Regions from separate parts of the Sporosarcina sp. P16b genome, predicted to be linked through region 1. Evidence: riboswitches for the same ligand, from Rfam matches in the RefSeq annotation. Region 1 holds a riboswitch; each other region holds the start of a gene.

What was found. Region 1 has a riboswitch for thiamine pyrophosphate ahead of thiC (phosphomethylpyrimidine synthase ThiC). Riboswitches for the same ligand answer to the same signal wherever they lie in the genome.
Region 2: it holds a riboswitch for thiamine pyrophosphate, as region 1 does, so the genes downstream of both, CSV77_RS11145 (thiamine phosphate synthase) here and thiC (phosphomethylpyrimidine synthase ThiC) in region 1, are expected to answer to the same signal.
Region 3: it holds a riboswitch for thiamine pyrophosphate, as region 1 does, so the genes downstream of both, CSV77_RS09240 (ECF transporter S component) here and thiC (phosphomethylpyrimidine synthase ThiC) in region 1, are expected to answer to the same signal.

What each region holds. Positions count from the first base shown of each region.
Region 1 is NZ_PDYO01000017.1:40,367-51,212, forward strand. It holds gene CSV77_RS14300 (aldo/keto reductase) at 1-350, shown strand, start outside; gene CSV77_RS17050 (hypothetical protein) at 570-737, opposite strand; gene thiC (phosphomethylpyrimidine synthase ThiC) at 756-2,528, opposite strand; TPP riboswitch at 2,648-2,765, opposite strand; gene CSV77_RS14310 (calcium/sodium antiporter) at 3,142-4,095, shown strand; gene CSV77_RS14315 (response regulator transcription factor) at 4,227-4,721, opposite strand; gene CSV77_RS14320 (cupin domain-containing protein) at 4,946-5,476, shown strand; gene CSV77_RS14325 (NAD(P)/FAD-dependent oxidoreductase) at 5,741-6,736, shown strand; gene CSV77_RS14330 (2-oxoacid:acceptor oxidoreductase subunit alpha) at 6,892-8,658, shown strand; gene CSV77_RS14335 (2-oxoacid:ferredoxin oxidoreductase subunit beta) at 8,639-9,508, shown strand; gene CSV77_RS14340 (ferredoxin) at 9,590-9,832, shown strand; gene CSV77_RS14345 (alpha/beta fold hydrolase) at 10,110-10,846, shown strand, end outside.
Region 2 is NZ_PDYO01000008.1:110,694-121,539, reverse strand. It holds gene CSV77_RS11165 (phosphoribosylaminoimidazolesuccinocarboxamide synthase) at 1-99, opposite strand, end outside; gene CSV77_RS11160 (heavy-metal-associated domain-containing protein) at 265-486, shown strand; gene CSV77_RS11155 (P-type ATPase actuator domain-containing protein) at 502-1,107, shown strand; gene CSV77_RS17140 (hypothetical protein) at 1,085-1,237, shown strand; gene CSV77_RS11150 (Crp/Fnr family transcriptional regulator) at 1,266-1,775, shown strand; TPP riboswitch at 1,833-1,941, shown strand; gene CSV77_RS11145 (thiamine phosphate synthase) at 2,012-2,611, shown strand; gene thiS (sulfur carrier protein ThiS) at 2,595-2,801, shown strand; gene CSV77_RS11135 (thiazole synthase) at 2,798-3,571, shown strand; gene CSV77_RS11130 (ThiF family adenylyltransferase) at 3,568-4,584, shown strand; gene CSV77_RS11125 (ABC transporter ATP-binding protein) at 4,797-5,495, opposite strand; gene CSV77_RS11120 (ABC transporter permease) at 5,499-6,569, opposite strand; gene CSV77_RS16930 (globin-coupled sensor protein) at 6,586-7,878, opposite strand; gene CSV77_RS11110 (hypothetical protein) at 8,016-8,462, opposite strand; gene CSV77_RS11105 (MerR family transcriptional regulator) at 8,591-9,472, shown strand; gene CSV77_RS11100 (cryptochrome/photolyase family protein) at 9,469-10,846, opposite strand, start outside.
Region 3 is NZ_PDYO01000006.1:64,634-75,479, reverse strand. It holds gene CSV77_RS09260 (SulP family inorganic anion transporter) at 1-1,141, opposite strand, end outside; gene CSV77_RS09255 (methyl-accepting chemotaxis protein) at 1,697-3,382, shown strand; gene CSV77_RS09250 (YitT family protein) at 3,962-4,834, opposite strand; gene CSV77_RS09245 (exonuclease domain-containing protein) at 5,063-5,635, opposite strand; TPP riboswitch at 5,823-5,934, shown strand; gene CSV77_RS09240 (ECF transporter S component) at 6,016-6,585, shown strand; gene CSV77_RS09235 (ABC transporter ATP-binding protein) at 6,607-8,058, shown strand; gene CSV77_RS09230 (energy-coupling factor transporter transmembrane component T family protein) at 8,051-8,821, shown strand; gene CSV77_RS09225 (DUF6526 family protein) at 8,906-9,340, opposite strand; gene CSV77_RS09220 (dicarboxylate/amino acid:cation symporter) at 9,590-10,846, shown strand, end outside.

The DNA.
Region 1 (10,846 bases):
CGTATTTTACTAACAACGAACTAGTGGAATACAATAAAAGTCGCGGAGTTGTAACGGAGGCATGGAGTCCTTTAGGGCGCAAATTAAACGACGTGTTAGAGAATGAAACAATTGTATCCATCGCTAAAAAATACAATAAAGAACCCGCGCAGATTATTATTCGTTGGAACTTACAGAATGAAGTCTTAACCGTCGTGAAATCATCTTCTTATGATCATCAAAAAGCAAACCTTGATGTATTCGATTTTGAATTAACCGAAGAAGACATTAGACAAATTGATTCCTTGGATAAAGGTGAAGCGGGAAGAGTAGAAGGACAGCATCCGAACGAATATGAAGAGTTTGATTAAATATTAATAAGTTTAATAATCCGGATACCTTCAATCGTATAATCAGCGTACCAGACTTTGAATTTCTAATGAAATTAATATAAATCCCCATCAAAAAAATGACCCACCTCGATCCACATTATAAAGTGGCGAGGTGGGTTTTGTTGTTTTTATTGCACCAACAATTTTTCTAGGAAACACAAAGAACATAATGGCCCTTTTTGAATGGCAGAACATCTATTAATAATGAACACTCTCTATTTTCAAGCATTTCAAGCATTTCCTATAGGTGAAGGTTTCGGTATATTCGTGTATACATTGTGCTTGCAAGAGTGCCAACTGTTCTTCTAATTGATGAAGATTTCGACGTTTTACAGTAATCTGATGAATTAACTGTTCAGTTGTCATCACTCAATTCACTCCTGATTAAAGATAGATTTCAGCACCGGATTTTTTGAATTCTTCAGCTTTCTCTTTCATGCCACTTTCCATTGCAAGCTTCTCTTCTAAACTATTTTCATCCGCATATTTTCTAATGTCGTGCGAAATACGCATACTGCAAAACTTCGGCCCGCACATTGAACAGAAGTGGGCGACCTTTGCCCCTTCAGCCGGCAATGTTTCATCATGGTATTCCATCGCGCGTTCAGGATCCAGACTTAAATTAAATTGATCTCTCCAACGGAATTCGAAACGGGCTTTTGACAATGCATCGTCACGTTTGTATGCGTCGGGATGACCTTTTGCTAAATCAGCTGCATGTGCTGCAATTTTATACGTGATGACGCCTTCACGCACATCTTCTTTATTCGGGAGACCGAGATGCTCTTTAGGCGTTACATAGCATAACATCGCGGTCCCGAACCAACCGATCATAGCCGCACCAATAGCAGAAGTGATATGGTCATAGGCAGGAGCAATATCTGTCGTCAAAGGACCGAGTGTATAGAAAGGGGCTTCTTGACAAATCTCCATTTGCTTGTCCATGTTTTCCTTGATTAAATGCATAGGCACATGTCCAGGACCTTCTACCATGACTTGCACATCATGGGACCAAGCAATTTTCGTTAGTTCTCCAAGTGTTGCAAGTTCAGCGAATTGCGCCTCGTCATTGGCATCCGCGATAGATCCTGGACGTAATCCGTCTCCTAATGAAAAAGCAATATCGTATTGTTTCATGATTTCACATATATCTTCAAAGTGTGTGTAGAGGAAACTTTCTGTATGATGCAACATACACCACTGGGCCATAATAGAACCACCTCGTGAGACAATGCCAGTCACACGATTAATCGTCATGGGAATATAACGAAGTAGAACACCTGCATGGATTGTAAAGTAACTGACACCTTGCTCGGCCTGCTCAATCAAAGTGTCACGGAATACTTCCCATGAGAGATCCTCCACTTTGCCGTTTACTTTTTCCAACGCTTGATATAACGGAACCGTTCCCACTGGGACAGGCGAGTTGCGGATAATCCATTCGCGTGTTGTATGGATATTCTTTCCCGTTGATAAATCCATGATATTATCTGCACCCCAACGTGTAGCCCAGGTCATCTTTTCCACTTCTTCAGTAATGGATGAACAGACAGCAGAATTACCAATATTCGCATTAATTTTCACATGGAATTTACTGCCGATAATCATCGGTTCCGCTTCAGGGTGGTTAATATTCGACGGGATAATGGCTCGGCCCCTTGCGACTTCATCCCGTACAAGTTCTGGCGTTATATTTTCACGAATAGCAATGAACTCCATCTCAGGTGTAATGATTCCTTTGCGTGCATAATGCATTTGTGTAACATTCATGCCACTTTTTGCTCGTAATGGTTTGCGTTTCAACAATGGAAATTCTGCATCATTTTGCATTTGTTCCATTGAACGATACCCGTTATCCCGCGGCTTCACTTGTCTGCCTTCATATTCTTCCACGTCATTTCGTTCTACTATCCAGTTCTTCTTGATGTTCGGCAGTCCTTTTTTAATATCAACTGTATAACCAGTTTCCGTATATTTACCGCTTGTATCGTAGACACGAAAAGGTTCATTCGGTATTTCGCCTTGATCAGTTACAGTGGGTGATAGCTCAATTTCGCGCATCGGTACAAGTATGTCTGGACGACTTCCTTGTACGTAAACCTTTCGACTTGCTGGAAAGCATTCATGGATATAGATTTCTTCTTTCTTCTCTTGCATTTTGTCATCGTCTCCTTTTGAGGTTTGACCATGACTCGATTCAAGTAAAGGGAATCGGCAACAAAAAAGACCAGTTCCGTAGATAGGACCTGGTCTTCAAAACGCAAAAATACGCGTCGCTGATAAAATGAAAACTTCCCTACGCTGGTACGAGCCAGATCAGGTCCAAAGAGTCCGGAATGCGTGTACTATCATTCCATCTCAGTCCAATAACGTTGGACACCCCTAGTTATAGTATTAAATTGTGTGAACAGGAATAGTCTACCATATAATTAGCTGTTTTTAAAGAGTTAGTATACTTTTGATTTCCATAACTCAAAAAAGTAGATTCTAATGAGAAATGAATATCTTTGTATGACTTGAAGGATGCATTAGCAGTGATGACGTGAGATAATCAAAAGTGATAAACAAAGAAGGAAAGATCGTTGTAGTGGAGCTGACGTCGTATAAAATATTAGCGATTGAGAACAATGAAACCTATGGGTATATAAAATCAAATTCCTATGGTGTTATGGGTCATTGTGAATGTAACAAGTCGCATCATATGTGCAGTAATTGGACAAAATATTTTATCGACTAGAAATTTCATTCCCTTGGAGGAGGCAATCAATAAATGTCCTATATTTTATTAATAATTGGATTTATATTATTAATAAAAGGAGCCGATTATTTCGTAGATGGCTCTTCAAATATTGCAAGGCTACTGCAAATTCCCCCTATTTTGATCGGGCTAACCATTGTAGCGCTCGGAACTAGCTCACCAGAAGCGACGGTCAGTATTATTGCTGCTATGGGTGGAAATGCAGACGTCGCAGTGGGGAACGTAGTGGGAAGTAATATTTTCAACATCACCATCGTGGTCGGAATAGCAGCATTCCTGTTTCCATTGAAAGTACAGAGCGAAACCATTCGGAAAGAAATTCCGTTCACTTTACTGGCAGGTATTGTCATGTTGGTGTTGATGAGTGATATGGCACTGCAAGGCTTCAGTAGCAATGTGCTCACGCGCAGTGATGGAATGATTTTCTTGCTATTCCTCTCGATCTTTATGTACTATGTGATTGAACTTGGGCTTCGAAGCCGTCAAAATTCCACGCTTACACAAGCTACTGAGAATGTGAAGTGGGGGAAGAATATCTTCATTACGCTAGTCGGGCTGGCGGCGATTATTTTCGGAGGGGATTTGGTCGTCGATCATGCTACGAAGATTGCTTATTCTCTTGGCATGAGTGAAACATTGGTCGGTCTTACGATCATCGCCATCGGTACCTCTCTACCTGAATTGGTTACGTCGATTTCAGCGGCTTTGAAAAAAGAAAGTGAAATCGCTTTGGGGAACATCGTCGGGAGCAATATTTTTAACATCCTGTTTGTTCTCGGGGCTTCCTCTGTCATTACGCCGATCGCAGTGAACGATAAAGTATTTATTGACGTTGTCATTATGCTAGTATTGACCTTAGTATTGTTACTGTTTGCAAGAACTGGTTTCAAAATTGGTAAGCGTGAAGGTCTGATGTTAGCTGTAGCATACGTCGTGTATCTTGTGTATGTTATTTTGCGTAATTGAGTAATAATTTGCTGATGGTCTGCTTCTTTATATGAAAGAAGCGCTTGATTTCATAAAGAAAAGGCAATTTTCCATTCGTGGAAAGTTGCCTTTTCTGACTTTATGGCATGGTGTGATTAGAGGGGTCCGTGTTATCTCCACTTATACCCGATCCCCCAAACCGTCACCAAAATCTCTTCAATAGGAAAATTGGATTTCCTCAATTTATCCCGTAGATTTCGAATATGAGAATCGACTGTCCGAACTTCTGTATACGTGTCATATTCCCAAGCTACTTGAAGCAAGTCTTCCCGTGTGAACGTCCGATTTGGCCGGTTCATCATCGCTTCTATGATATAGAATTCCTTTAACGTAAGTCGAACTTCATGCGTGTCATATAGGATGGAATAGGACTCCAAGTCAAGAGTAAATGGGCCTTCCTGAATAGCCTTTGGTTGATTTTCACCCTCTGTACGCCGTAATGCCACACGCACTCTTGCTGTGAGTTCGCGTTCGTCAAATGGTTTCGTAATATAATCATCCGCACCTTGGTCGAGTCCTTTCACAATATCTGATTTGTCGGATCGAGCAGCACGAGATGTACATCCTCCATCCAAGTGAATAACTGCGGTTTCAAACGGATTCACTAGCCACAAATGCCGTCACACAATCTTCGGATAATGTTCGATCTTTTCATAGCATCTCATTAATCACCAAGTTAATTATTAGAAGATTTGAAATTTTATGTTGACAATGAATTTATTTAGAAGTATGATATGACCATATAGAAACATTGTTTTCTATATAAAACAGGGGCCTTCTTTGAATAAGCGTTTTCGTCAAGAGGTCTAAAAATAGGGAGGAAGAAAACATGGAGTTCACAACAGTAGAGGATTTTGAAAAGAAATATATTGCGAGATTGGGAGATAGAAAGTTGGACTGGAACGTTTTAAAGTTCCAAGAAGAATTAGATCCGAGATATCGCCGTGCACAAATGCGCTATATTGGACGTGGTGCAACAGCAAACAAAGATTCAAATGTAATTGAAGCAAACAACTTCACATTAAGCACGATGGTTTTACCAGCTGGTTCAATTGGTCCATTGCACTTACACTCAGACGTAGAAGAAGTGTTCTTCATTTTGGAAGGTGAAATGACGGTCCTTTTAGAGTATGAAGGAAAAGAGTATGAGATAAAAATGAATAAGCGCGACTGTGTCAGCGTACCACCTGGCATTCAGCGTGGTATCCGCAACGATGGAAAAGAAGATGCGATGATGCTTGTTATGCTAGGTGCGGCAAAACCACAACTACCGACTTATCCAGAAGGCAGCGAACTTGAAAAGATTCGCATTGAGCGTGCGAAAGAAAGAGAAGCGATTGTTGCGCAGGCAGACCGCTAATTTATCGATGGATCAACTGATCTTCAATCAAAAAATATTTTTGCACAGAATGTAGAGGCGTCTACCATAGAAGACTTTCATCTCTAAAAGTGACAAAATGATAGCGCTTTAATTATCCAGTTTAGCAGGTCATCCAAACTCTAGATGACTTGCGTTCTTAATCTGGATGCAATTACGCCTCGGCGTAATTGATTACATAGTTTCATATTTTACTTAACGGTAGAGGTGCATCGACATCAATCGAAGGAAAGTGAGGAATTTAAAATGAAAATCGATGAGAAAGTATACGACATCACAATAATTGGAGGTGGCCCTGCTGGGTTGTTTACTGCATTCTATGGAGGAATGCGGGAAGCTAGTGTGAAGATTATAGAAAGTTTACCTCAGTTAGGTGGCCAGTTGTCAGTACTCTATCCGGAAAAGTATATTTACGATATTGCTGGATTGCCGAAAGTCCGTGCCCAAGAATTGATCGATAATTTAAAGGAACAAGTGAATATGTTCCCAACGACAATCTGCTTGGAGCAAGCTGTACAAACGGTGGAAAGTCAAGAAGACGGGATTTTTAAACTCCAAACGAATCAAGAAATTCATTTTTCAAAGACGATCATTATTACGGCAGGGAACGGAGCATTTGCAGCTCGTCGCTTAGGGATTGAAGGCGCGGAGAAATTCGAAGGGAAAAACCTTCATTATTTCATTGACAACTTAAATAGGTTTACAGATAAAGAAGTGGCAGTATGTGGCGGGGGAGACTCGGCGGTCGACTGGGCATTGATGCTCGAACCGATTGCGAAAAAAGTTACCATCATCCATCGACGCGATAAATTCCGCGCTCACGAACATAGCGTGGAAAATTTGAAAAAATCCAGTGTGGAAATCAAAACCCCTTATGTTCCGTCTGAACTGATCGGAGATGAAGGTGGTATTAAACAAATCGTCATCGAAGAGCCTAAAACTGAAAACTGTGAAGTGATTGATGTCGATGACTTTATCGTCAACTATGGATTCGTTTCCGCGCTCGGTCCAATTAAAGATTGGGGATTGGAGATTGAGAAAAATTGCATAATCGTTAACAATAAAATGGAAACGAACATTCCTGGCATTTATGCTGTGGGTGACATTGCAACGTATGAAGGGAAAGTAAAACTGATTGCCACCGGATTCGGTGAGGCACCGGTCGCAGTTAGTAATGCAAAGCAGTACATTGACCCGAATGTACGTTTACAACCGAAACATAGTACGGCAATCTTTGCATAAAGTTTTACGATAATATATATGTTGAAGTTATTTTGGCTATAACTATCGGCTTACTGTCCGAATTGCTATCTATCGTAATTTTATCGACAAAAATCAGCGGTTGAATGTTAACTTATATGATTTTAACAGTAACCGTGCTAAAAGGGGCAGATTTCATGAAAACAGATCTTTCGTGGAAAGTGGGAGGACAGCAAGGGGAAGGAATTGAAAGTACGGGTGAGATTTTCTCCAAAACTCTGAATCGGCTCGGTTTTTATTTATATGGATATCGCCACTTTTCATCTAGAATTAAAGGTGGTCATACGAACAATAAAATTCGCGTAAGTACTGAAAAAGTCCAGGCAGTTGCCGATAATTTAGATATACTTCTTGCATTCGATCAAGAAACGATTGATCTAAACTATCATGAATTACATGAAAAAGGTGTTATCATTGCTGATACGAAATTTAAACCAGTGAAGCCGGAAGACTCGAAGGCTGAACTATATCCTGTTCCATTTACTGATATCGCTTCCGACCTCGGCACTTCTTTGATGAAAAATATGGTAGCGATCGGTGCTACTTGTGCCGTTATGAATTTGGAGGTTGAGGATTTCTCTGTTGTTATCGAAGAGATATTTAATAGAAAAGGCGGAGATATGGTTCAGAAAAATATGAAGGCTATCCAAGAAGGGTATATGTATATGCAAAAAAGCCTTGGAGAAAAAGCCTCAACTTTATATCTTGCAAAGGCTGAAAATACTCATAAACGGATGTTTCTGATTGGTAATGATGCGATTGCGCTTGGGGCTTTGACAGCAGGGGTTCGTTTTATGCCTGCTTACCCAATTACACCAGCCTCTGACATTATGGAGTATTTAATTAAAAAGTTACCAAGAGTGGGTGGAACAGTCATTCAAACAGAAGATGAAATTGCAGCTGTGACGATGGCAATCGGTTCTAACTATGCGGGTGCTCGTTCTTTCACTGCATCATCTGGTCCTGGATTATCCTTAATGATGGAAGCGATTGGCCTTTCCGGCATGACGGAAACCCCTCTTGTGGTTGTTGATACACAGCGTGGTGGGCCATCTACAGGATTACCAACAAAGCAAGAACAGTCGGATTTAATGGCGATGATCTATGGGAATCATGGAGAAATCCCGAAGGTTGTCATTGCGCCAAGTACAGCTGATGAAGCTTTTTACGATACGATAGAAGCATTTAATATTGCAGATGAATACCAGTGCCCTGTTATTTTATTAACCGATTTACAACTTTCGTTAGCAAAACAAACCGTAGAAACTTTTGATTTTGATAAAGTACACATTCGACGAGGTAAGTTAATTACTAGTGACATTGAACAAACGGATGAAAAGGATTATTTTAAACGCTACGAAGTAACAGAAGATGGTGTCTCTCCACGTGTGATCCCAGGGGTGAAAGGTGGCATTCATCATGTAACTGGTGTCGAGCATGACGAAGCAGGTAGACCAAATGAAACTGCAAGTAATCGTAAACAACAAATGGATAAGAGAATGCGTAAATTATCCAACTTGACAGAACGATTCCCAAATCCAATCACGGTGAATGTTCCAACAACAAAAACAGATCTTTTACTAATTGGATTTAATGCAACGCGTGGTGCTATTGAAGAAGCTGTCCACCGTCTGAGAGAAGATGGATTGAACGTAAATCACTTGCAAATTCGACTCATTCACCCATTCCCGGCGGCAGCTATTAAGCCTTATATAGACGGGGCAGATTATGTACTTGTTGCAGAAAGCAATGCGACGGGGCAACTTGCCAATATTATAAAAATGAATGTTGGTCATGTCAATAAAATTCAAAGCATATTGAAATATGATGGTGATCCATTCCAACCACACCATATTTACGACGCGGGCAAGGAGTTGTTAGAACATGTCTACATCAACAATTAAAGATTTTAGAAATGGTGTGAAACCAAATTGGTGTCCAGGCTGTGGAGATTTCTCTGTACAAGCAGCGATCCAGCGTGGTGCAGCTAATCTACATCTTTCTCCAGAGGATCTGGCGGTTATCTCTGGAATTGGCTGTTCCGGTCGTATTTCAGGCTATATTAGATCCTACGGTTTACATGGAATCCACGGAAGGGCGCTTCCGATTGCTCAAGGGGTAAAGATGGGGAATCGTGAACTTACTGTCGTTGCGGCTGGAGGAGATGGCGATGGTTTTGCAATTGGGATTGGACATACGATTCATGCGATGCGGCGTAATATGGATATTACTTATATCGTAATGGATAATCAAATTTACGGCTTAACAAAAGGTCAGACATCACCGCGTTCAGAGGATGGGTTTATTACATCATCGACACCGGAAGGATCAATTGAAAAAGCAATATCTCCAATGGAGATGGCGATAACTAGTGGAGCTAGCTTTGTGGCACAATGTTTCTCAGCGGATATTAAAGAATTGACTGCGACAATAGAAGCAGGAATACAACATAAAGGTTTTTCTATTATTAACGTCTATAGTCCATGTGTCACATACAACAAAGTGAATACGTATGATTGGTTCAAAGAGAATTTGATCAAATTGAGTGATCTAGAAGGATATGATTCTTCCAACCGCGAAATGGCCATGAACATTTTAATGAAACATAACAGCCTAGTAACTGGAATTGTTTATCAAGAAGAGAAGCCTTCTTATCAGGAGTTAGTAAAAGGGTATGCTGAGCAACCCTTGGCCCATATGAATCTCGATTTACAACCTGAACTTTTTAGGGAACTTGTAAACGAGTTCATCTAGTTTTTTGCACAAGATTGAAAGACATAAATCTAATTGTGCGGAGGCGCAATTGATAATAGAAGATGAAAGGGGAATCCCGATATGAAGAAGTATACATTAGTAGAACAAGAGACTTGTATCGCTTGCAGTGCGTGTGGAGCTACTGCCCCCGATATATTTGATTATGATGATGATGGCCTATCCTATAGTATTCTCGACGATAATACAGGGGTTACGCCAATAGGAGAAGATTTAGTAGATGATCTTATGGATGCTTGTGAGGGATGTCCAACAGACTCGATACAAGTAGCAGACGAACCGTTTCTACGTGTAGCTGAAAAATAATATCCTAAGATAGAAGTCTCCCTTCTTATAATGTAATGACGATGTAGATTCTCAATTTTAATTATAGACAGGGGGAATAAGAGGTCGCTTCTTATTTCCTTTTTTGTTTATTTTAAGGAGTTATTTGAATATAGTGTATTTCGGTAATAGTCAGTTTGGACTTGGGAGTCGCTTGACTTTATGAAGAATAAGTACGTACAATCAATCTTAATATCGAAAACTTTGTTTTATTAATAAAACATAGAAAAGGCGATAAAAATGCTTGAGGAGGGGTTTTATGTCGAAAGTGGAGTTGGGGGATCTGCCAATTCATTATCTCAGAGAAGGAAGTGGACCACCGCTGGTCTTATTGCATGGCTTAGGAAATAACTCGAAGTCATGGATTCATCAATTGGAAGGGCTGAAGAAAGATTATACGGTAATTGCTTGGGATGCTCCCGGTTACGGTCAAAGTGCGGACCCTGTTCCAGAATTACAACATTTTTCCCAGTTTGCGGATCATTTAAAGAAATTTCTTGATGATCTTCTATTAGAGGAAGTCTATTTGTTAGGGCATTCGATGGGGGCGGCGATTGCGATCGATTTTGCGATAAGGTTTCCTGAAATGGTTACCAAATTGATGATTGCTGCACCGACCCGAGGAGCGGCTGGGCTCAATGAAGAAGAAAATATAAAGAAAAGAAAAGCTCGGCATGATCTCGTGGAAAATACTCCACCGGAAGAATTAGCAAGACAAAGAACGTCTGCACTGCTCGCTGCAAACGTTGATTCTGCAATTTTGGAATATGCGCAAAACATTATGGCTGAAGTCCGACCGGCGGGTTATAAATCAGTTGCCAACAGTTTATATCACCTGAATCAAATGGATGAGTATTCAAAAGTTATGGTTTCGACACTGGTAATTTGTGGAGAAGAGGACCAGGTGACGCCTGTCAGCGAGTCGAAAATTATTGTCGAAAGGCTGAAAGACGGACGTTTGAAGACAATAGCGGATGCGGGCCATCTCAGTTACTT
Region 2 (10,846 bases), on a different contig from region 1:
ACCATCTTCCCCTGTTACATCATCCTTGAATTTCAATAGCACGTGGCCATCTTCCAAGCGGTAGACGTCTTTCGTTTTACCAGAATAGGTTAATTTCATCCGTACGATTCTCCTCTATTCATAAATGTATACTGCTTATTCAGTATAAAGCACTTTGACGAGAAGAAAAAGTATTGTTTGACAAAAGTTGATGGGCGTCAAGGTCGTTTTCACAAAATACTCTCATACTTAAGTTGACAAATACACAAGAAGAGGATGAGATCAATGAAAAAAGTCGTATTTTTAATGGAACCATTCAGTTGCCCGTCATGTGTCAAAAAAATTGAAGGTGCACTATCTCGAGCAAAAGGTGTACAGCGAGTAAAAGTATTATTCCATTCAAGTAAAGTTCGAGTCGAGTTTGATGAATCTATCGTAGAAGCCAATGAATTACAGGAATTAATTAGTAAACTCGGCTATCCAGTTCTCAATAAAAAAGTCTCATAGAGAGGAGGCATTCAAATGAACGCAAAGCAAACCGTACGCATCACTTCCCTATCCGCGATTTTGCTTGGAGCAGCGATCATCTTGCACTTCGCAAGCCTTCATGACGCGCGTCAGATTACATTAATCGCGGCCACTTTAATCGCGGGTACTCCGATTGCAATCAAGGCATGGAAAGCTATCCGCATGAAAGCTTTTAGTATTGAACTTCTCGTGACCATCGCGGTCATCGGTGCGCTATTTATTGGTGAGTATGTAGAATCCGCTGCAGTTACCTTCTTATTTTTATTCGGAGCGCTACTTGAAATTCGTACAATGGAGAAAACCCGCTCGTCCCTCAAGGCACTTATTGATCTGGCCCCACTAGAAGCAAGTGTCTTTCGAGATGGTAAAATAATGACAATCGCTGTTGACGAGGTAGTAGTCGGTGACCGAGTAATCGTTCGCTCAGGAGAACAAGTTCCAGTTGACGGACCGATTGTTACAGGCAGTGCTTCCATAAATGAAGCAAGTGTACTTTTGGTTATATTGAACGCCATTCGATTAATACGCTATACTAGTGACAAACCAGCCAGTCGAAATATAAGCGAGGTGAAAGTGAATGAGTCAACAGCCCCACAATAATACGACGGATCAAAATATGTGTGTATCGCTCGTTCCGTTGTTCAATCATTTGGAAACTGAACAGATGAAACACGTAGTAGGAACTCGCGCGAAACACTTCGCATCCACGTGGAAAAATCATTTACAATGAAGGCGACTGCTCCGAAGGTTTATATATTTTGCATAAAGGACGAATCAAAGTATACCGCCTGTCAGAAAACGGCAAAGAGCAACTCGTGCGAATTTTAGAACCGGGAGATTTCACAGGTGAGCTGTCATTATTCAATGCCAAACCTCATGACGCCTACGCAGAAACACTTGAACCCGTGGAATTATGTATTATTCAACGTGATCAAATGCAACAACTTCTACAAAAACATCCTGCGATCTCATTAAAGATGTTAGAGGAATTCTCCTCTCGCCTCGCCCGGACAGAACAACGGGCAGCGCGGATCGGTATGGAAGCAGCAGAAACGCGTATCGCCCTATATCTAGCCGATTTATCTGAAGAACAACAACAATTGACAGTCGAATTACCGATGAGTCGCAAAGATCTCGCCTCCCACCTCGGGACGACACCTGAAACAATTAGTCGCAAATTAAGCGCATTCGAGGAGTCGGGCTGGATTCGGCAGTCCAGCATGAAAACGGTGGATATTCTCGATTTGGATGCTTTATTACTTTTATAAAAGAAACTCTTTTCATTCCACTACGTACATGATACGCTAGTTCTGAAAACTAAATATTTTGACCATTGGGGGAATCCTTCACAAGGACTGAGAAAAGAGTGTGGCTCTGAAACCCTTATTACCTGAACAGATTAGCATCTGCGGAGGGAAGTGGCGAGTCGTTCCGTATATATTTCTGTCGACACATCCACCACTTTCCGATTCGGGAAGTGGTTTTTTCTATTGGAGGGGAATGAATGAAGTTACTTGGCGTGACTGATGACTGTCTTTCGGTTGACGAACTGACTTTACACTTGCAGCAGACAGCGCCGTTTCTAGATGCTATTATTTTGCGTGAAAAGTCCAAGACAGATGCACAACTGACAGATTTGATTACGCGTCTTGCGAATAGCGGATTTCCACTCGATAAGCTCATTATACATGCCAGACCTTACGTGGCTGGCGAGCTGAACCTTAGAAAAGTGCAGTTGACTGGCTATGGCATGTCTTTACGGGATGCACTTCGGAAATTTCCCGAGCTACAATTCGGGTGCTCAATTCATTCAATGGAAGAAGCAAAGGAAGCTACGACGGAAGGCGCGGATTGGCTCTTGCACGGGCATGTTTTCGAGACGAAATCAAAGCCCGGCCTACCAGCGCGCGGCACGGAAGAATTGTTTTCTATTGCAAAGTATAGTTCGATCCCCGTGTATGCAATCGGCGGAATTCAGCCGCTCCACTTGCCTGATTTACAACGAAACGGCGTAGCAGGCGTGGCTGTATTATCCCCTATGCGTTCATTAAAAGTCTTACAAAGTTATAGAATAGGAGTCGTGTCTAATGAAGAAAATGATTGATCTGAACGGAAAAACCTATTCGGTCGTTCCAGAAGTAGCGACGATTCAACAGTTACTTGAGCATTTGGGATTAGGTGATCGTATTTTGATTGTGGAGAAAAACAAAGAGATTTTGCAAAAAGATCACTATGACGCACCGATTATGGATCGAGACCAAATTGAAATTATACATTTTGTAGGAGGCGGATGAAGATGTTAAAAATTGCAGATAAAGAATTCTCTTCACGGTTATTACTAGGCACAGGGAAATATCCTTCATTTGAAATACAAAAGCAGGCAGTTGCAGTATCAGAAGCAGAAATCCTCACGTTTGCAGTACGACGCATGGATATTTTCGAAGCGTCGCAGCCCAATTTTCTAAAGCAATTGGATTTAACTCGCTATACATTACTTCCAAATACTGCAGGCGCAAGTACAGCAGAAGAAGCCGTACATATCGCACGTCTTGCAAAGGCATCAGGACTTTGTGACATGGTGAAAGTGGAAATTATCGGATGCAGCCGTTCATTGCTTCCAGATCCTGTAGAGACATTACGCGCTACTGAAATGCTGCTAGAGGAAGGCTTTATTGTATTGCCTTATACGTCAGACGATGTAGTGCTCGCAAGAAGACTATGCGAATTAGGCGTTCATGCCATCATGCCGGGCGCTGCGCCAATCGGTTCAGGCAGAGGCATTCTGAATCCGCTGAATCTGTCATTGATCATTGAGCAATCGAATGTCCCCGTCATCATTGACGCTGGCGTCGGCTCTCCAAAAGACGCGGCATTCGCGATGGAGCTCGGAGCAGACGGTGTATTGCTGAATACGGCAGTATCAGAAGCCGCAAATCCTGTCATGATGGCAGAAGCAATGAAACTCGCGATTGAAGCAGGACGTCTCGGTTATAAGGCAGGACGTATGCCAGTCCGCGATTACGGCGTAGCAAGCAGTCCAACTGAAGGGCTTGTGACGAATTGACCGGAAAATATTCTCGGCAAGAGCTATTTGCACCTATCGGACCAGTTGGACAACAGCGTATCCGCGAGGCAAAAGTTTTCGTCTTAGGAGCGGGTGCACTCGGTTCTTCCGGAGCGGAAATGCTTGTCCGTGCAGGGGTCGGCGAACTAACGATTGTTGATCGTGATATTTTGGAGTGGACCAATCTTCATAGACAGCAATTATACACAGAGCAAGATGTCATGGATCAATTGCCGAAAGCGATTGCAGCAGAAAGCCGTTTGCGCGCTATCAACAGCGATGTGAAAGTTCGTGGGATTGTGGCGGATGTGACACCTGAAAATGTTCTCGACCTATTCGAGGGACATCATTTCATTCTCGACGGCACAGATAATATCGAAACACGATTACTAGCAAATGACGCAGCGTTACAACTCGGCATCCCTTTCTTCATGGGTGCTTGCGTCGGTAGCTACGGGCTGACGTTTCCTATTGGTGTAAAAGAAGGCTCACCCTGCTTGCATTGTCTACTCGAAGCGTTACCACCACAGTCTTTAACATGCGATACAGTCGGCGTCATCTCACCAATCGTCGTTACAACGGCTGCCCGTCAAACCGCCGAATTGCTGAAGTGTATAACGGGTGCGCAGATGGAACCGCGCCTGGAATCCGTCGATCTATGGACAGGCGAACGTGCTGCAATGGACGTGCACAGTATGAAGAAATCTAGTTGTCCGAGTTGCTCAGACACTCCAACCTATCCTTACCTATCTGCCAATGAAGTCATTCGGACTGCCGTGCTGTGCGGACGCGACACCGTGCAACTGACATGGCCAAGGAACCGACAAGTGGAACTACTACCATTTGCCGAATCCATTCGCGGTATTGTTTCTAATTTAAAACAAAACCCATATTTGGTTTCCTGTGAATACAACGCTCATCGACTCGTGTTATTCCGCGATGGCAGGATGTTGGTACATGGAACGAAGGATATCATGGTTGCACGGAAGATCGTCGCTGGTTTATTGGGATGATGCTTGTGCTTAGAGCGCTTGCGCGTGGGCTATGATCGGTTGACACGTTGGATAGAGCGCTGGCCCCTGGACTATGAGCGATGAACACGTTCAATAGAGCGCTCCGTCCAATTTTATGAGCATACCCAATAAATCCTCCAATAAAAAAACGCTTCAGAAAGCCATAAAACAGCTTTCCGAAGCGTTTATTTCATTATTTATTCAACCCTCGCTTATTCCGTCGAATCCAATGCCATCTCAGCCGAACTCTCCAACTTCAACACACCATCCGTCATCTTGTACACCTTATCCACGTATCGAATCAATCGTATATCATGTGTCACGACGATGGTCGCTGTCTGATTCGACTTCGTTTCATTACGCAACAACTCCATCACCTCAAACGCCCGATCCGAATCGAGTGAAGCGGTAGGCTCATCCGCCAAAAGAATCGCTGGCTTGCTGAACAATGCTTTCGCAATCGCCACACGTTGTCGCTCACCGCCCGATAAATCAGATGGATAATTCTTACGCAACTTGGTAATACCTAAATCTTCATATAACTTACGTTGCTCATCTTTGGTCATATTGTCTTTCTTCACTTTATTTAGCAATTCAAGCTGCTGATCAACAGTTAGGAACGGCACAAGGTTGGAAGCTTGCAATATAAACCCGATTTCCTGCAAACGGATTTTTGAACGTTGCTTTTCATTTAGCTGCGATAATTCTTTACCGTTAATGATGACTTCGCCTTCGCTTGGTGTTTGCAGAGCGCCAGCCACCGTCAGGAACGTACTTTTACCTGAACCTGACGGACCGATAACCGCGACCAATTCTCCACGTTCAACTAAGAAATTGGTTTCCTTCATCGCTTCAACGAGCGTATTGCCTTCACCGAACGTCTTTTTCGCATTTCGTAGTTCCAGTACCATCGTTTACCCCCCTATCGCTTCGAGCGGATCAATTCGAATAATCGTCCAAACCGAAATGACAGCCCCGAGAATTGCCACTACTATTAAGACCACCCCATAAATGATCATGGTAGGTATATCAAACATGATAGGAACTGCATTTGGCAGGAAGCTTCCCGCAAGCAACGTCAGTCCAAATGCTAGGACTACCCCGATCAACGCGAGAATGAATGTCTGTGCGATAACGGATCTTGCCAAATAAGCGCTGGAAATCCCCTGCGCTTTCATCAGACCGAACATGCTGATTTTCTGGACAGTCAATACGTACAGGAAAATGGCAACGATTGCCGCTGAAATGACGAATAGGAAGTAAATCATATACGTCAACGTCAAATTCTGCTCCGTATAACCCGGTAGATTCTCGATAAATGTTTCCGTTTCAATAATTTCCGTATTGTCTGGCAAGGAAAGTGTAGCCCAGTCTTTGTCTCTAATGACAATTGCGTTAACCAAGTCTTTATTCATTGTATAGGCGTCACCATATTTAATTTTCTGCATATCATTTAACTTCATATAGAGAATAGGCGACGCATTAAAACGAGCTTTTTCCGTGAAGCCGACAATCGTCAGTTTCGTGTCTGTTGAGGATAACTCGAGCGTATCCCCTATTTTAAAGCCTTCATCTTTTAGCACATCAGATGCCACGACACCGTTTTGAACGTAAAATGTCGGGTCCCCTTCACTAACTTCAGGCTTGATGAACTCTTCTCTATCTATACCGAAGAGCATGACATTTTGTTTGGTATCACCATTGTTTGCGATGGCGCCCATTTGGCTAACAACAGCCGTTTCTTTCGCATCCAGTTCATCGGCTATTTTCTTGTCAAGTGCCGACTCATACAAACTCTTATCGGATTCCTCTGTCAGAAGAACTGCATCGACTTTCCACGAGTCGATCGCTTCTCTGTTCATGCTGGCTAATCCATTTGCCAGTCCGGATAGGAAGAACACGAGGAATGACACCAATAGTAAAATCGATGTGATGAGTAAAAATCGTAATTTATTCTTTTTGATTTCGCTCCATGCTAAAAACATTCATTCTCACTTCCTTTTATAGGACATTTATCGCTTCTTCCAACTCATAAGAAGTGGATACAACTTCCTTCGATACGCCGCCAATTGATGTAATGACGCTTTGCAAATTTATCATATGGTCTGAAAAATGCTGGATATCGTCTATGGTCAAATGAACCGTCTCAGTTATGTTCTGGAATGTCTCTCTAGTTGTTTCCGTTTCTTTCATGCCCATATCGGCATACTTCGTGACAGTATCTATCGCATCATGAACAGCTCGCGTCTTCGCCTTCGATTGCGCGACGAGTTGTGCAATATTATCTGTCGACCGTTTCGTCTGATCAGCTAGGTTTCGGACTTCATCCGCAACAACCGCAAAACCTTTTCCGTGAACACCTGCACGTGCCGCTTCAATTGCAGAGTTCAGTGCCAAAAGGTTGGTCTGATCCGCAATATTTTTCACTAGTTGAACGACTTCTTCAATTTGAATGGATGCGCGGTTTAATTCTTCAATCAATGCCGCCATGCCTTTCGTTTCCTTGACAATCGTCTCCGAAGTAATCACCATCTGTGACATCTGTTTAATTCCAGACTGTGCTTGATGGACTGACGTTTCGGAACGGACAATACTCTCCTGAATTTTTCCTTCGAGTGTAGTAGATTGCTCGATTAAATCATTGACTACCGCATATGTGGACTCGGACTTCTCTTCAATCTCAAGCGCAATACTTCCAATTTGTTGCTTGACGCTATCTTTTACTTCTTGCTGATTTGCATGAATTGCATCATTCGTACTCTTCTCGAACGCCTCAAGAACCAATTGCTTTTCGAAATTCAAAATCTTACTTAACGCTACGATCATCTCACGTTCTTCTGCACGGTCCAATTCTAAATCAAATAATATATCGAGCATCGTTGCATGCAAGTTTTGAAAAGCCGCTATATACCATTTAGGTTCCAAGCCTATACGCACATGAGCACCCGCTACTTTACTGCGATTGAGTAAATAGGCTTCATCAATCACACCATCGAATAATCCCGCGAGATGTACAGTTAGCGTCTTGCGTAAATAATCGGTCGTAGTATACTTTTTAATCATCTGGGACAATTTAGGAACTGCTGTGACACTAGAATAAAAGGCTTCTACAATTTCATCAATCCGGTCATTCATTGGATCTTTTAACGCGCGTAAAAGTTGTAAATCCCGCTCCCTTAACTGAATAGCATCTAACTGTAATTGAATTTCTTTGGTAGGAACTTGCAATTTGACAGGGGTAGTGGAAATAGGGCGGACTAATGATTGGGCCTTGTGTTTTTTAGTGATCCACATATTGAAATTCTCCTTTATCTTCAATTGACACGGACAAACTACCGCTTTCTCCAATGTCCACGCTTTGTACAATGTTATTGTTAGTTGATTATACAATAGTCTATCCATATATACTAGAATAATTGACCGGAATAGACCTATTTTATATTTTTTGATTTCCTGCTAATCAAAATCCCTACGAAGAAACCATATACAGCGTGTCCGACGAGCCACCAGGACAAAGAAATGATATTTGTGACACTTGGCGTACGATCAGAAAATGAAGTCGTCGGATACAGTAATAACCCGATAATACTATTCACTAGAAAAGGGAACAATACCGCATGATGACGAATGAAACCACTACTCTTGTCATACAGAATCACCAGTATGATACAAAGAATAACTGAAACAATCAGATGGAAAAACACTTCTATTACTTCTGGAAATACATATTCTTTTACGATGGGTATGTAATCCACATTCAATAACAAAGTATAGACCTTGTGACCTGTAATCGACTGTATGATTTTGAAGAAAATAGCGAGAAAAACACCCGTTATGATACCAATCCATGTACCTTGTACTATATATGTCGTTTTCATTTAGACACCTTCCCACTATGTAAAAATAGCAGGTTTGACTTACATTGTCAAACCTATGTATAATGTTAAACATATAGAACTGGGCGAAGTATGATCGCTAATTATAGTAAAATGAAAGGTTGATTATTTTGAAGCCGTCATCTGAAACCCCTACGTATACAATTAAACAAGTTGCGGAGCAAACAGGTTTGTCGAGGCAAGTCTTGAGGAAGTGGGAAGAACGCTATGATATCGTGATTCCACAGCGACTAGATAATGGCTATCGGGTATATCACGATGAAGATATTCGGTTATTTTTGCTGATGAAACGTTATGCAGAGGATGGTTTTGCGCTCTCACAAGCAGCCGAGATGGCGAAATCCCAGAAAAACTCCATTTTCCCATCGAATCCCGAAAATACCTTTATAGAAGATATATTGAGCGACTTATTGCGCCACGGTAAAAATTGTGATGAATTAGAATTAAACTTTTCCTTGCAAGCCGCCTATCATCGGTTAGGACTTGAACACTATCTCCAGCAAATCGTCATTCCATTTTTGAAGGAAATAGGTGATCACTGGGCAAGTGGAGAGTGGGATGAATATCAGGAAGCCTTGTCAAGTCTGGTCGTACGAGATCAACTCGTCCAACTACGGCGCAACTTCCAATACCGGGAAGACTCGCCCCTATTGCTCGGCGCATGTCTCCCGAATGAATCACATGAAATTCCGGTGCATATTTTTTTACTGCAACTGATGCTAAAAGGCTGGCGTACGGCGATGATTGGATCATTACCTGCTCCTGGCGCTATTCAGTCTCTTATAGAAAAAATCAAGCCGGTCAAAGTGTTATTGTCAGCGTCGACTACATTTCCGTTTGAAGAGAGTCCGCAGACAATACAAGAATTGGACGAGTTTGCAGGCCAACACCCTCATACCGAATTTTATTTAGGTGGATACGGATCGTTCATTTGGGCGGATCGGCTACAGCTACAACATATTCATCTACTTGAATCAATTGAGGACATTTAAAAATTTTTGCATGTATCATACGCTGCCAATGCGCATGCACGGGCAGCTTGATGGTCAACAATCGGAGCCGGATAGGATGTACCAATCGTAACGCCTGCTGATTCCAGCACATCAACCGGTGCGTCTGCTGGTTGAAATACATAGTTTACTGGCATGTCCCCCAACTCGGGCAGCCATTTTTTTATATAGCGCGCATCTTCATCGAATTTTTTCGCCTGAAGAATGGGATTAAACACTCTAAAGTACGGCGACGCATCAAAACCACTGCCCGCCACCCATTGCCATCCCATCGCATTGTTCGCTAGATCCAAGTCGAGCAACGTCTCTTCAAACCACGCCATGCCCTCTCGCCAGTCAATCAATAAATGTTTGATCAAAAAAGAAGCTACGACCATTCGCACACGGTTATGCATATAGCCTGTTTCCCATAATTCACGCATCCCGGCATCGACTAACGGATAACCGGTACGCCCTGTTTTCCAAGCTTCCAGCTGAGCGTCGGCAGGTTGCCACGGGAACTGTTCAAACTCCGGTCGCACAGGTTTCGTCAACATTTCCGGAAAGTACAGTAGCTGGTAATTATCGAAATCCCGCCACGCCAATTGCCGAATAAAAGCTTCCACTTGCCGATCACCGACGTCTTCCGCCGCAGCTAATGCACCATGCCATAGCGAACGTACGCTAACATTCCCCCAAGCCAAGTAAGGCGACATACGCGAAACACTAGATTGCGCAGGGAGATCTCGTCCCACTAAATAATCGCACAACCCACCGTCTCGAAACGTTTCCCAACAGTCCATCGCAGCTTTTTCCCCAGGTTGCCAATAAGTTGCAAACTTGTTATACCAAGGTTCATCCGATAATAGTCCCCATTCCTCTGAAGACAATGATTGTAGTTTACCAGTAGACGGTACGAGTTCAGGAGTTGCGAGCGGTGTCGCAATTCGTTCTTGGCGGAGCCGCTTCCAAAACGGCGTAAATACTTTATATGGCTGATTGGTTTTATTGAAAATCGCATCCGGTGCAACGAGTAGTGACCCTTGGAATGAACGCATTTGAACACGCCTTTTCTCACAAGCCTCTGCTACTCCACGTTCCACTTCACGACTTTTCGGATCATATAATTCATTGAACACAAGTTGATCGGCTCCGCTTTCATCCAGCAACTTCATCAGCTGTTCAACAGGATGTCCTTGTCTGATCACGAACTGAATTTGCTGCTCCGCAAAGCGCTCGATTATTTCCAGCAAACTGTGATGCAACCACCAATCAGATGCTGCGTGGCGTGCTTCCGGCAAAATGAGGACGGGCAATACTTCACCATGTGCTGCCGCTTCCACCAATGCTGGATGATCATGCAAACGCAAATCTTTT
Region 3 (10,846 bases), on a different contig from region 1:
TCGCAACAAAGAATAATGCACTTAGAACAACTCCGATCACTACACCAATTGCCAAGTTATGCGTGTATAAAATAATCACCACCGTTATCAGCATAACAATAGATTCTGATCGTGGTGCAGTTCGAAGAAATTTAAACGATCCCCAGTTGAAAGTCGTAGCCGCCACCATAACCATGACTCCTGCAAGAACAGGCATCGGAATTTTGACGACCAAATCCCCTAATACCATAATCAAAAACAGTAAAAATGCTCCAGCAGTCAATGTAGATAATCGACCTCTACCACCCGATTTGACGTTTATGACGGATTGCCCTATCAACGCGCAGCCTGCCATTCCACCAAAGAATCCAGTAATGAAGTTGGCAATACCCTGTCCGCGTGCTTCACGGTTTTTATTGCTCGGTGTATCTGTCATGTCATCAAGAACCTGCGAAGTCAGTAACGACTCTAGTAACCCGACAATCGACAGTGCCAATGAATACGGTAAAATAATTTTCAGGGTCTCAAAGTTCAATGGAATATTAGGGAAAAAGAATGTTGGCAATGAACTCGGCATCGCCCCCAAATCTCCGATCGATTGTAATCTAACTCCACTGAACAGCGCAATGGCTGTCATCACCACAATCGCAATCAGCGGAGCCGGTATCAATGTAAAGAAACGCGGCACTGCATATACTAAAATCAATGTAGCGATCGCAAATACATACGTCATCATACCCGAACCAATCAAATATGGTAGCTGTGTAATAAAAATCATAATTCCTAGCGCATTTACAAATCCTAACATCACGGAGTTCGGTATGAAGCGCATTAAATTCGCGACGCCTAGTGAGCCTAAAATCAATTGAATAATACCCGTTAAAATAGTGGCTGCCAGTACGTATTCGAGACCATGATCGGCCATTAAACTGACAAGTACTAATGCCATGGCACCCGTAGCAGCCGATATCAATCCAGGTCTGCCTCCGACAAACGCAGTAATAATGGCAATAGTAAATGATGCATATAGCGCGACACGCGGATCAACCCCGACGATAAACGCAAAAGCCAATGCTTCCGGAATGAGCGCTAGTCCTACGACTATACCTGCCAATATATCGGCGCGCACATTACCAAACCATTGCTGTTGGAAAGTTTGCATATTGTTCCCCTCTCGTCATAAAAAAGTTCATACTATCTTAAAAGACAAACAGCATATCATTTCTAGTCCCATAATAGAATCATTTTAGCAAACAATCAGGAAACATAGGATATGGATATATTCGTCCGATTGTGGGTGAACGGCCAACCAATTGAACAGCACACCTCTTAACACTATATACGATACCAAAGAAGAAACTGGTATCAGTAAGTCAACATTTTATCACTATTTAGATAATCGATCCTCATCAACCTCAAATAGTGACTAACTATTTACATCTGACTATTTTTGTCTATCGCAATGGATCCAAAATAGCCATCCTTATCTATTCCAACAAATTATAGACCGTGTTATTAGAATAATTTAATGCTCATTTCATCTAATGTACCGCCTTCTACGTTAAAGATGAATAATTGATTTTAACCTCTCGATATTATAAGAGACTAGACCTATATGTAATTTAGTGTAAGTAATAGACTTTTAACCTATTTTCATAGATTTAAACTTCACCAGGATGTATAATGAAATAAAAACAGACAGGAGTTAGGATTTCTGATGATTAGATTCAATAGTATTAAGTCAAAACTACTAACAGGCTTCTCTATTGTGCTTTTATTAATAGTTTTACTAGGTATGTTTATATTCTCTACCCTTCAAGCAAATAATGAAGCAACGAAAAACATTTTAGAAAAAGAGTTGCCTCTATTAATTGCAGACGAGCAGTTGGCACTTGGAATGGCAAATCGGATCGCCGCCTCCAGGGGATATATTATGACAGGAGAAACAAGCTACAAAGATATATTTGATACATATACAGAAGATAGTGTAAAGCATCAAGCAACTATTAGTGAGTTAGAAAATTCGAAGGAAATACAAGATTTAATTCAAAGAACCGTCGAATGGCGGGAGCACATCACAGAAAATGTATTCGCAGAATTTGAACGTGGTAACAAAGAGTTGGCTGAACGTAATTTGTTGGCCTCGAATGATGATGCACGCAGCTTAATGCACTCATACGAAAAAACAGCTGAGAATCGTGAAGTCATCATTATTGATATTGAAAAGAATTTGCTTGCAAGTGGCAAAAATACATTGATTTTGGTTACAAGTATAATAACCTTAGTTATTCTTTTGAGCATGGTAGTTGCTGTCATTACCGCCAATTCTATTTCCAAGCCTCTTCACGTGGTAATGGAACGAATGAAACGTATCGCTACCGGGAATTTAAGCAGTCCGCCTTTAGAAACAAATTTGCGAGATGAAATTGGACAACTGTTCGCATCTACGAATGAGATGAGTAATAATACGCACAAACTATTGGATGAGATACATACTGTGGCTCAAACGGTTTCATCACAAAGTGAAGAACTGACTCAATCTGCTGGAGAAATAAAAATAGGTACTGCTCAGATCGCTACTACAATGGAAGATTTGGCTTACGGCACTGAATCCCAAGCCACTAACGCAAGTAGTTTGTCAACTTCAATGGAAGTCTTCGTCTCTAAAGTAATGGATGCCAATGAAAACGGAGTCCATATTCAGCAGTCATCAAATGAAGTGCTGAACTTGACAAGTACTGGGAGCAAAGTGATGCATTCTTCATTGGAACAGATGCAGATTATCGATCAAATTGTTCATAATGCAGTGACAAACGTAGAAGGATTGGACAAGCATACACAACAAATTTCCCAACTTGTTTTGGTTATACAAGGAATTGCAGCACAAACTAATTTATTAGCGTTAAATGCAGCGATTGAAGCAGCTCGGGCTGGCGAACATGGTAAAGGATTTGCTGTGGTGGCCGATGAAGTACGGACCCTGGCAGAACAATCTTCCGCGTCCGTTACCAATATCACTGAAATCGTCAATCGGATTCAAACTGAGTCCACTATGGTTACCAATTCGTTACAAGAAGGATATAAGCAAGTGGAGGAAGGTACAAATCAAATTAAACGTACTAATGAAACATTTGATAATATAAGTAACGCCGTAACGGATATGGTCAATCGGATCCAAAGTATTTCGAAAGACCTGCAAGATATTTCGGAAAGCAGTCAGGAAATGAGTGGGTCAATCGAAGAGATTGCGGCAATTACTGAGGAGTCTGCTGCAGGTGTGGAGCAAACTTCAGCATCTTCACAACAAGCAAGTAGCGCAATAGAAGAAATAGCAAGTAACTCCGACGATTTAGCCCGATTGGCTGAAGAACTCAATGCGCTTGTACGAAAATTTACTTTATAATTGAAAAAAGCGTCTGCTACTATGCAGACGCTTTTACGTGATTCGTTTTATTTTGTAAAGGGTGACAAATAAATATCCCTTCCGCAACCCCTAGCGACAATTTCAATTCACACTCTCTATACAGAGAGCGACTCAGGTAGTCTAGATAAATTCTCATCTTTTGCTCATTTCAATCCACACTCTCTAGATAGAGAGTGACCGCAATATAAACAAAAAGCTAAATCCAAATCTATATATCGTCTACTTCATTATAACTTATTACTCTAAAAAGCTAAACCATATTTAATTCAGCACCTTTTCATAAATTCAATGCGCGAACATATATGGACTTTTTATGTTCTCTTAATAGAAGAATAAACATCAAGATCACTGCGTTATTGAAGGACTAATAATAATACTTCCACACGCGGGATTAGTCTCCAAGATACTTTTCCCTTTAAAACAGATGAGTGAGTGATTGTTTGTTATTTTCTTTTTGCGGAGTTGTAATATTCTAATCCCTACACTCTTTTATCAAAGCTAGACTTGCTTACTATACAATTATATTCTGCAGACAAATATATTTTCAATTACATCCACTTAACGTAGTTGGCTCCCGCCAAAATTCCCCCGCTTAATTTCTGCAACTTCATATACCGCCACAAATGCATTTTTGTCTACGTCACGAATGATTTCTTTCATCTTACTATCTTCCAAATGATAAATATTACAAGTGATTTCTATGAATTCCTCTTTTGTAAAACTCTCCTGCACTACTTGATATGTTGCTCTCCGACCTAAACGTCCGTGAATCTCTTCAATCATCAATTCAGGTTGATCCGTTACAATCTTATATGTTTTGGAACCACTAAATCCAATTTCCATGATAGATATGACTTTCGATGCGATGAAATAAGCAATTGCTGACATAATCGCACCAGTCAGCCCAAAGACAGTTGAAACGACAATAAAGACAAAAACATTTAGGAATAAGATTAGATCACTTGTACCAAATGGGAGTTTTCTTGAAAGCAATACTGCGAGCATATCAATACCGTCGAGTGCTCCACCATTACGCAAAGCTATTCCGATTCCGACTCCAATAATGATCCCGCCAACGACAGTTATCAATAATGTATCATCTTGAACAATGATGGGAATATGATGCATTAAACTTGTACTGGCGCTTAAGGATACGATGCCCACGACAGAAAGTGCTGCAAAGCGCGTACCTACCTGTTTGTAACCAAGGAAGATAAACGGGATATTTAAAATCGCAATCAAAACGCCTAACGGAAGTCCAAAAACTTTAGAACCTACAATACTTAGGCCTGTAACCCCACCATCCGATACATTGTTTGGAATAAGGACGGACTCAAGTCCATAAGCTGTGATCACTGCACCCATCATGACGAAAAAGGCTTGAAATAGAAGACGTAACTTCTTATGTGACTTCTTTGTAATTACTTTCATCTTCTCATTCCTTTCAGTTATTCAGTAAGTCACATACTTCTATTTACCATACCCTTTTATCTATATAAACTATTCCATGGACAGTAGATTTTTGTAGTTTTTTGTATAAGTGGCATGACGCGCAACTAAATATAGTTGTAGCATAGAAACCACATGGCCGCAGTAACCCAAGAGTCGTATCGAAAAGGAAAAGACCAGTCATCCCATGATGACTGGTCTTTCTAGTAGTTAAAATCTTGATTTTGCTGGTTTCTTCATTGGGGCTTTATTCATCAAATACGAGATGAATGTATCATCCGCCAAGTTGGGATTGGATGAGTTCAGCAACACAGCTAGATTCTTCGCATCATCGAGCGCTCTATGGGCGTTATGCACTTGAATTCGGTGCGCTCTCAGCAATTGTTGTAGTTTGCCGTTTTCAAATCCATAATTTTTCCATTTGATTTGTCTAACGGAGCAATACCAGTCCATGTCGAGCGTTTCAGGTAATAGTCGACTAACGAAGCCCCTATCAAATGATGCGTTATGTGCTACTATACCGTCTGCTTGATCTAGTATTTTTAGTATTCTATCCATATCAAGCGACTTCCCTCTAACCATCTGATCGGTAATGCCAGTGAGCTGGGTAATTATCGGGGAGATAGAATAGAACGGTTCTTGAAACTCGCAATACTCATCTGCCACTCGAACAATACGATTATCTTCATACTCTCCAAGCATAACCCCTAACTCGATTACTTCACTCGTCTCGGCACGCATGCCTGTTGTCTCCACGTCAATAAAAGCTATATGTTTTGTCATGTAAAAACTCCTTTTACACTCTATTTGCATGATATCGAGAATATAATTATGAACAGTTTGATCCTTTTAGTATATCAGGATTTCAATACAATATGTTCCATTTGAACTGTCAGCATTTAATTGAACGTCTAGTAATTTCATAAGTTGCCACACAATTCAACGTGCTGTATACTAGGATTGCTTACATGATTGTCCGTCCGGGTGCTTGAGTGAATCAGGCTGAGATAGCAGATGAATCCTCTGCTGACCGTTAATCTGATCTGGGTAATGCCAGCGTAGAGAGCGTGATCGATGGAATTATACAGGAATCTCTTTCCTTCCTCGGCCGTCTGCTCTTCAGACGGCTTTTTTGTATAAAAAATAACGAGGAGTGGAAGAGTTTGAAAAAGTTAAAGTTTACCGATTTATTGATCACCATCATGATCGGCGTTGTATTTGGCGTGCTCATGAAGTTTTGGGATGATTTATACACTGTCGTCAAACCGATCATGCCTGTTGCACGTCAACTGCTTTACGGTATGTGGTTCATGGTGGGGCCGTTTGCCTTCCTATTATTACGAAAGCCCGGTACTGCATTCATCGCAAGTATTGCGGGGGCTTCCTTGTCTGCATTTGCCGGCCATGGTATTGAAGTATTGATGTATGGATTTGTACAAGGACTTGCTGCTGAATTATTGTTCGCTGCATTCCGTTATCGACGCTATTCTATTTTAATTGCAGGGTTAGCAGGAGTCGCGTCATGTCTTGCAAGTTTCGGACTTGATTTGATTTATGGTTACGCAGCACTCGAAACATGGGCACTCATTGTGAAATACGGATTACGTGCAATCAGCGCATTCATCTTCACAGGTATTTTCGCTGTGTTTATTGTAAAAGCGCTAGAAGCAACAGGTGTGACATCGCTAATTCGCCCCGTCGATAATAAAGAATATACGATGCTTGATCAGTAAAAGCGGAGGTATGATCCAACTATGAATAACATCAGCGTTACCGAGTTACGACTGAAGTTTCCTGGAGAAGATGCTTTGGTCTTTAAGGACCTCTCCTTCTCTGTTCAGCCCGGTGAAAAAGTTCTCATGCTCGGTCCTAGCGGTTGTGGGAAATCCACTTTACTTCAAGTACTGAGTGGCATTATCCCGAACTCTATCGAACTGCCAATGAAAGCAACAAGCATTCAGTTACCTGACTCGTGGGGGTTCGTTTTCCAAGACCCAGATACACAGTTCTGTATGACCTACGTCGATGAAGAACTCGCATTCGTTTTGGAGAATCTTCAAGTGCCGCGTGAAGAAATGGCACCTCTTATTGAGGAGGTGTTGAAGCGTGTAGACTTGCACTTGATAGATGCCCACACGCCCATCAATGAAATGTCTCAAGGTATGAAACAACGGTTGGCATTGGCTTCTGTTTTATTATTGGAACCGGACGTGCTATTTCTGGACGAACCTTCCGCATTACTGGATCCGGAAGGCACGCAACAGATATGGACTTCTATTAAAGAAGCAACCGCTGATAAAACTGTGATCATCGTGGAGCATAAAATCGATTTGATTGCTGACTGGGTAGATCGTGTTGTGTTGTTTAATGATCATGGTGTCATACTAGCAGACGGTTCACCTGCAGATATTTTTGCAAACTTTCAGGAAGAACTGAAACGTTATGGCATTTGGTATCCAGGGGTATGGGAAGAATATAAAACATCTGATGCATTTCAATTAATGATGCTAAATCGTCAAGCCGTTTCATCGCAAAAGAAAATTCAGATCCAAGACTTTCACGGTTATCGTGGTCCAGTGGAGAAGATTTCCGCCAAACATGCGACTGTACAGGCCGGTGACTGGATTACGATTGTTGGGGAAAATGGTTCTGGTAAAAGTACATTGCTTTTATCTCTTATGCAATTGCTTCGGACTAACGGCGTCTATGAAGTGAACGGCGTAGCCATTGTGTGGAAAAAGAAGAAACGGCAACTCCCGAAAGGTCTATCGCTCGTCTTTCAAAATCCCGAACTACAATTTGTAACGAACTCGATTACGGAAGAATTAACAGTATCTTTGCACGGTATGCCAAAAGCCGATGCAGACATGTATGCAAAGGAATTGATGCGCTTATTTAACCTGCCCGATTCCGTTTCACGCCATCCTTATCAACTATCTACGGGCCAAAAGCGTCGCTTGAGTGTAGCAACTGCCCTTACTCCTAGTACGGATATCCTGTTACTCGATGAACCTACTTTTGGACAGGATGCACGAAACACAATCGCTATTCTTGAGAAATTGGAGCAGTTGCGCACGAAAGGCATGACAATTTTGATGGTTACGCATGATACGGAAATAGTAGAGAACTTCGCTACTGCTGTTTGGACTGTAGTTGACGGCGTTGTGCATACGGCTAATGGAGTTGGTGGTGCAAAGAGTGTTTAATTGGTTCACACCTAAACGCGAAACCTGGCTATTCCGAGTCAATCCCGCGCTAAAATTCATCGTATTTTTTGCGTTCTTGATCATTACGCTTGTGAATCAAAGTTTACCTTTTGCTATCTCACAGGCTATTCTATATGGAATATTATTTTATGTATTCAGTGGCTATTCACTGAAGAAACTTTTATTGCTTTCCATTCCGTTAGTCATTTCATTCCTGTCCACTGGATTGACGATGTTATTATTCGGTAAGGGTGAAACGGTGTTGTGGCAATGGGGACTACTCAAGATCTCCGAGGAGAGTATTCAACACGCGCTGTTGCTCGGGAGTAAATCACTTTCATTTGGCTTCGTCGGTTTTACGTTTATCTTAACAATCCAACCCGTACTATTCTTTTATGCTATGATGCAGCAGTTTCGTCTGCCGTCTAAATATGCCTATAGCTTTATTGCAGCGTTTCGTTTAATTCCTGCTGTCACTGAAGAGCTGCAAATTCGCAGGAACGCGTTGAAAGTACGGAATCTACAGTTTTCCAAAGGGATTAAAGGTGTGTATGAGCGATTGCAATCCTATACCGTTCCTCTCTTTGCCCAAAGTATACGTCGTGCGCAACGCATTGCCGTTGCGATGGAAGCGAAACAGTATCAGATGGGCGCTGCAAGGACGTATTATTATCCTACACGGTATAATGGAATAGACGTGGTTTTTGTACTTATCATGATATGTAGTTTATCTCTAGCCTTTTTACTATCTGTTTATCAATAGTTACTCGATAACGAACACATATACTGTATAAGCAAATTAACAGAGAACACAGATCTAGTTCAGATTCTGTGCTCTCTTTTTTCATTACACACGCTGATGATCTGCTCTCCATGATTTTATGGATTTCTTAATTTCATCAGGTGACAGATCTTCCACTGCTGCTCGATTCGCAAGCTCCACGTACTCTTCATCTGAAGCAAATCGTAATGCAATCCATTGTGATTTCGTCAATTGTGCAGCTAAACGGTTACCCGTCAACATAAAGTAACGAAGCTGTTCTTCCGTGACGATTAATCGATCTTGCAAAGACAACGCATAAATCCGTGCAAGCATCCCTGGAATAATAGCAAGAACGATGACAGCGAATAATAACAAAATCTGCATTGAAAAACCATGCTTTACAAATTGATAAATTCCATAGACCGCTGTTATCAAAATCAATAGAACGCTTAATGGTAACCAAATATAGTGTTGCAAAGGTGTTACCCGTGTATGATTTTCATACGATTGTTCTTTCATCTCGTCCCTCCTTACATACCTACAGGGGTATCTTACATGATTTAATATTAGTTGTATACATAATTGCCCTTTCTTAAGGTAGTGGTTTCAATTCATCGTGAAACCATTCGATCTTATTGAACAAGACTCAATAAACTTGGCGACTTGTATACACTCTTTCAGTAGTTAGAATTATTAGTATTGACAAAACATATATATTTCATTATATTAAACCTACTATATCAATAAGGATTTAAGGAGTTGTTTTCTATGAAACTTTCAACAAAAATCACAGTCGGTCTTGTGTCGGGTATAATTTTCGGCATTATCGTAAATATCTTTCTCCCGCAAGCAGTACCGCAATTGAATGAATACGTACTTTCTCCAATCGGTAAAATTTTCTTGAGCTTAATCCAGTTCGTAGTAGTACCCATTGTGTTTACATCTTTGATTGTAGGTTTCTCTAGTATAGATCACTCTGAAAAAGTTGGACGGTTGACAGGGAAGTTATTATTCCTTTACATAAGCACAAGCATACTCGCGCTTGTCATTGGCTACATTACCGCTTCAGTTTTGAAACCAGGGAATATGGTAGATGGCTTAGGGGAATTGGCAGCCGGCGAGGCAAAGGAAGGACAAGGTATACTTGAATGGTTAATTTCAATAGTTCCTACCAATCCATTCGAAGCATTTGCAACAGGGAATTTGTTGCAGATTATCTTCACGGCAATTATTGTTGTCATTGGAATTCGTATGGCTGGCAGTCATGCAAAACCATTTCTTTCATTCGTAGAAAGCGTACATGCTATCGTAGAAAAGATTACAATGCTTGTTTTAAGATTATCTCCAATAGGTGTTTTCGCCTTAATCAGTTCCGTAATTGCCACCCAAGGTCTTGATATTGTGCAGAAGTTATTTGTTTATATCTTAGGATTAATCTTAGCTTTGACACTGATGGCTATCGCGTACTTTGTTATTCTAAGCTTCTTACATGTGTCTCCAAAGCACTTCTGGAAAAGCTTCCAGCCGACATTCGGTATCGCATTCGGTACGGCTAGCTCTAATGCAGCATTGCCGGTCGCTATTGAAAATAGCAAAAAAGAATTTAAAATGAAAGAAGAGATTGCAGGTTTTGCGATACCTTTAGGAACTGCCTTGAAACGGGACGGTGCTTGCATTTTGCAGACATTCAATGCTTTATTCGTTGCTCAGCTATTTGATATCCAGCTGAGTGGCGCACAAATCTTAGCAATCATTGTCAGTGCACTTGTCGTGTCATTTAGTACAGCTGGTGTGCCAGGTGCAGGTATCATTATGATGTCCACTGTACTTGCCGCAGCCAATTTACCTCTTGCGGGTATTGCGCTTGTCGCTGGAGTGGATCGTTTGACTGATGGCTTCCGTACATTGTTGAACGTATTTGGCAATACAGCCAATGCCGTGATACTAGATAAGTGGGAAGATAATTCTTCAATCACCGATATGAAAACGCAAAGTCCAGAACCAGCATACGCCGACAGTAAAAGA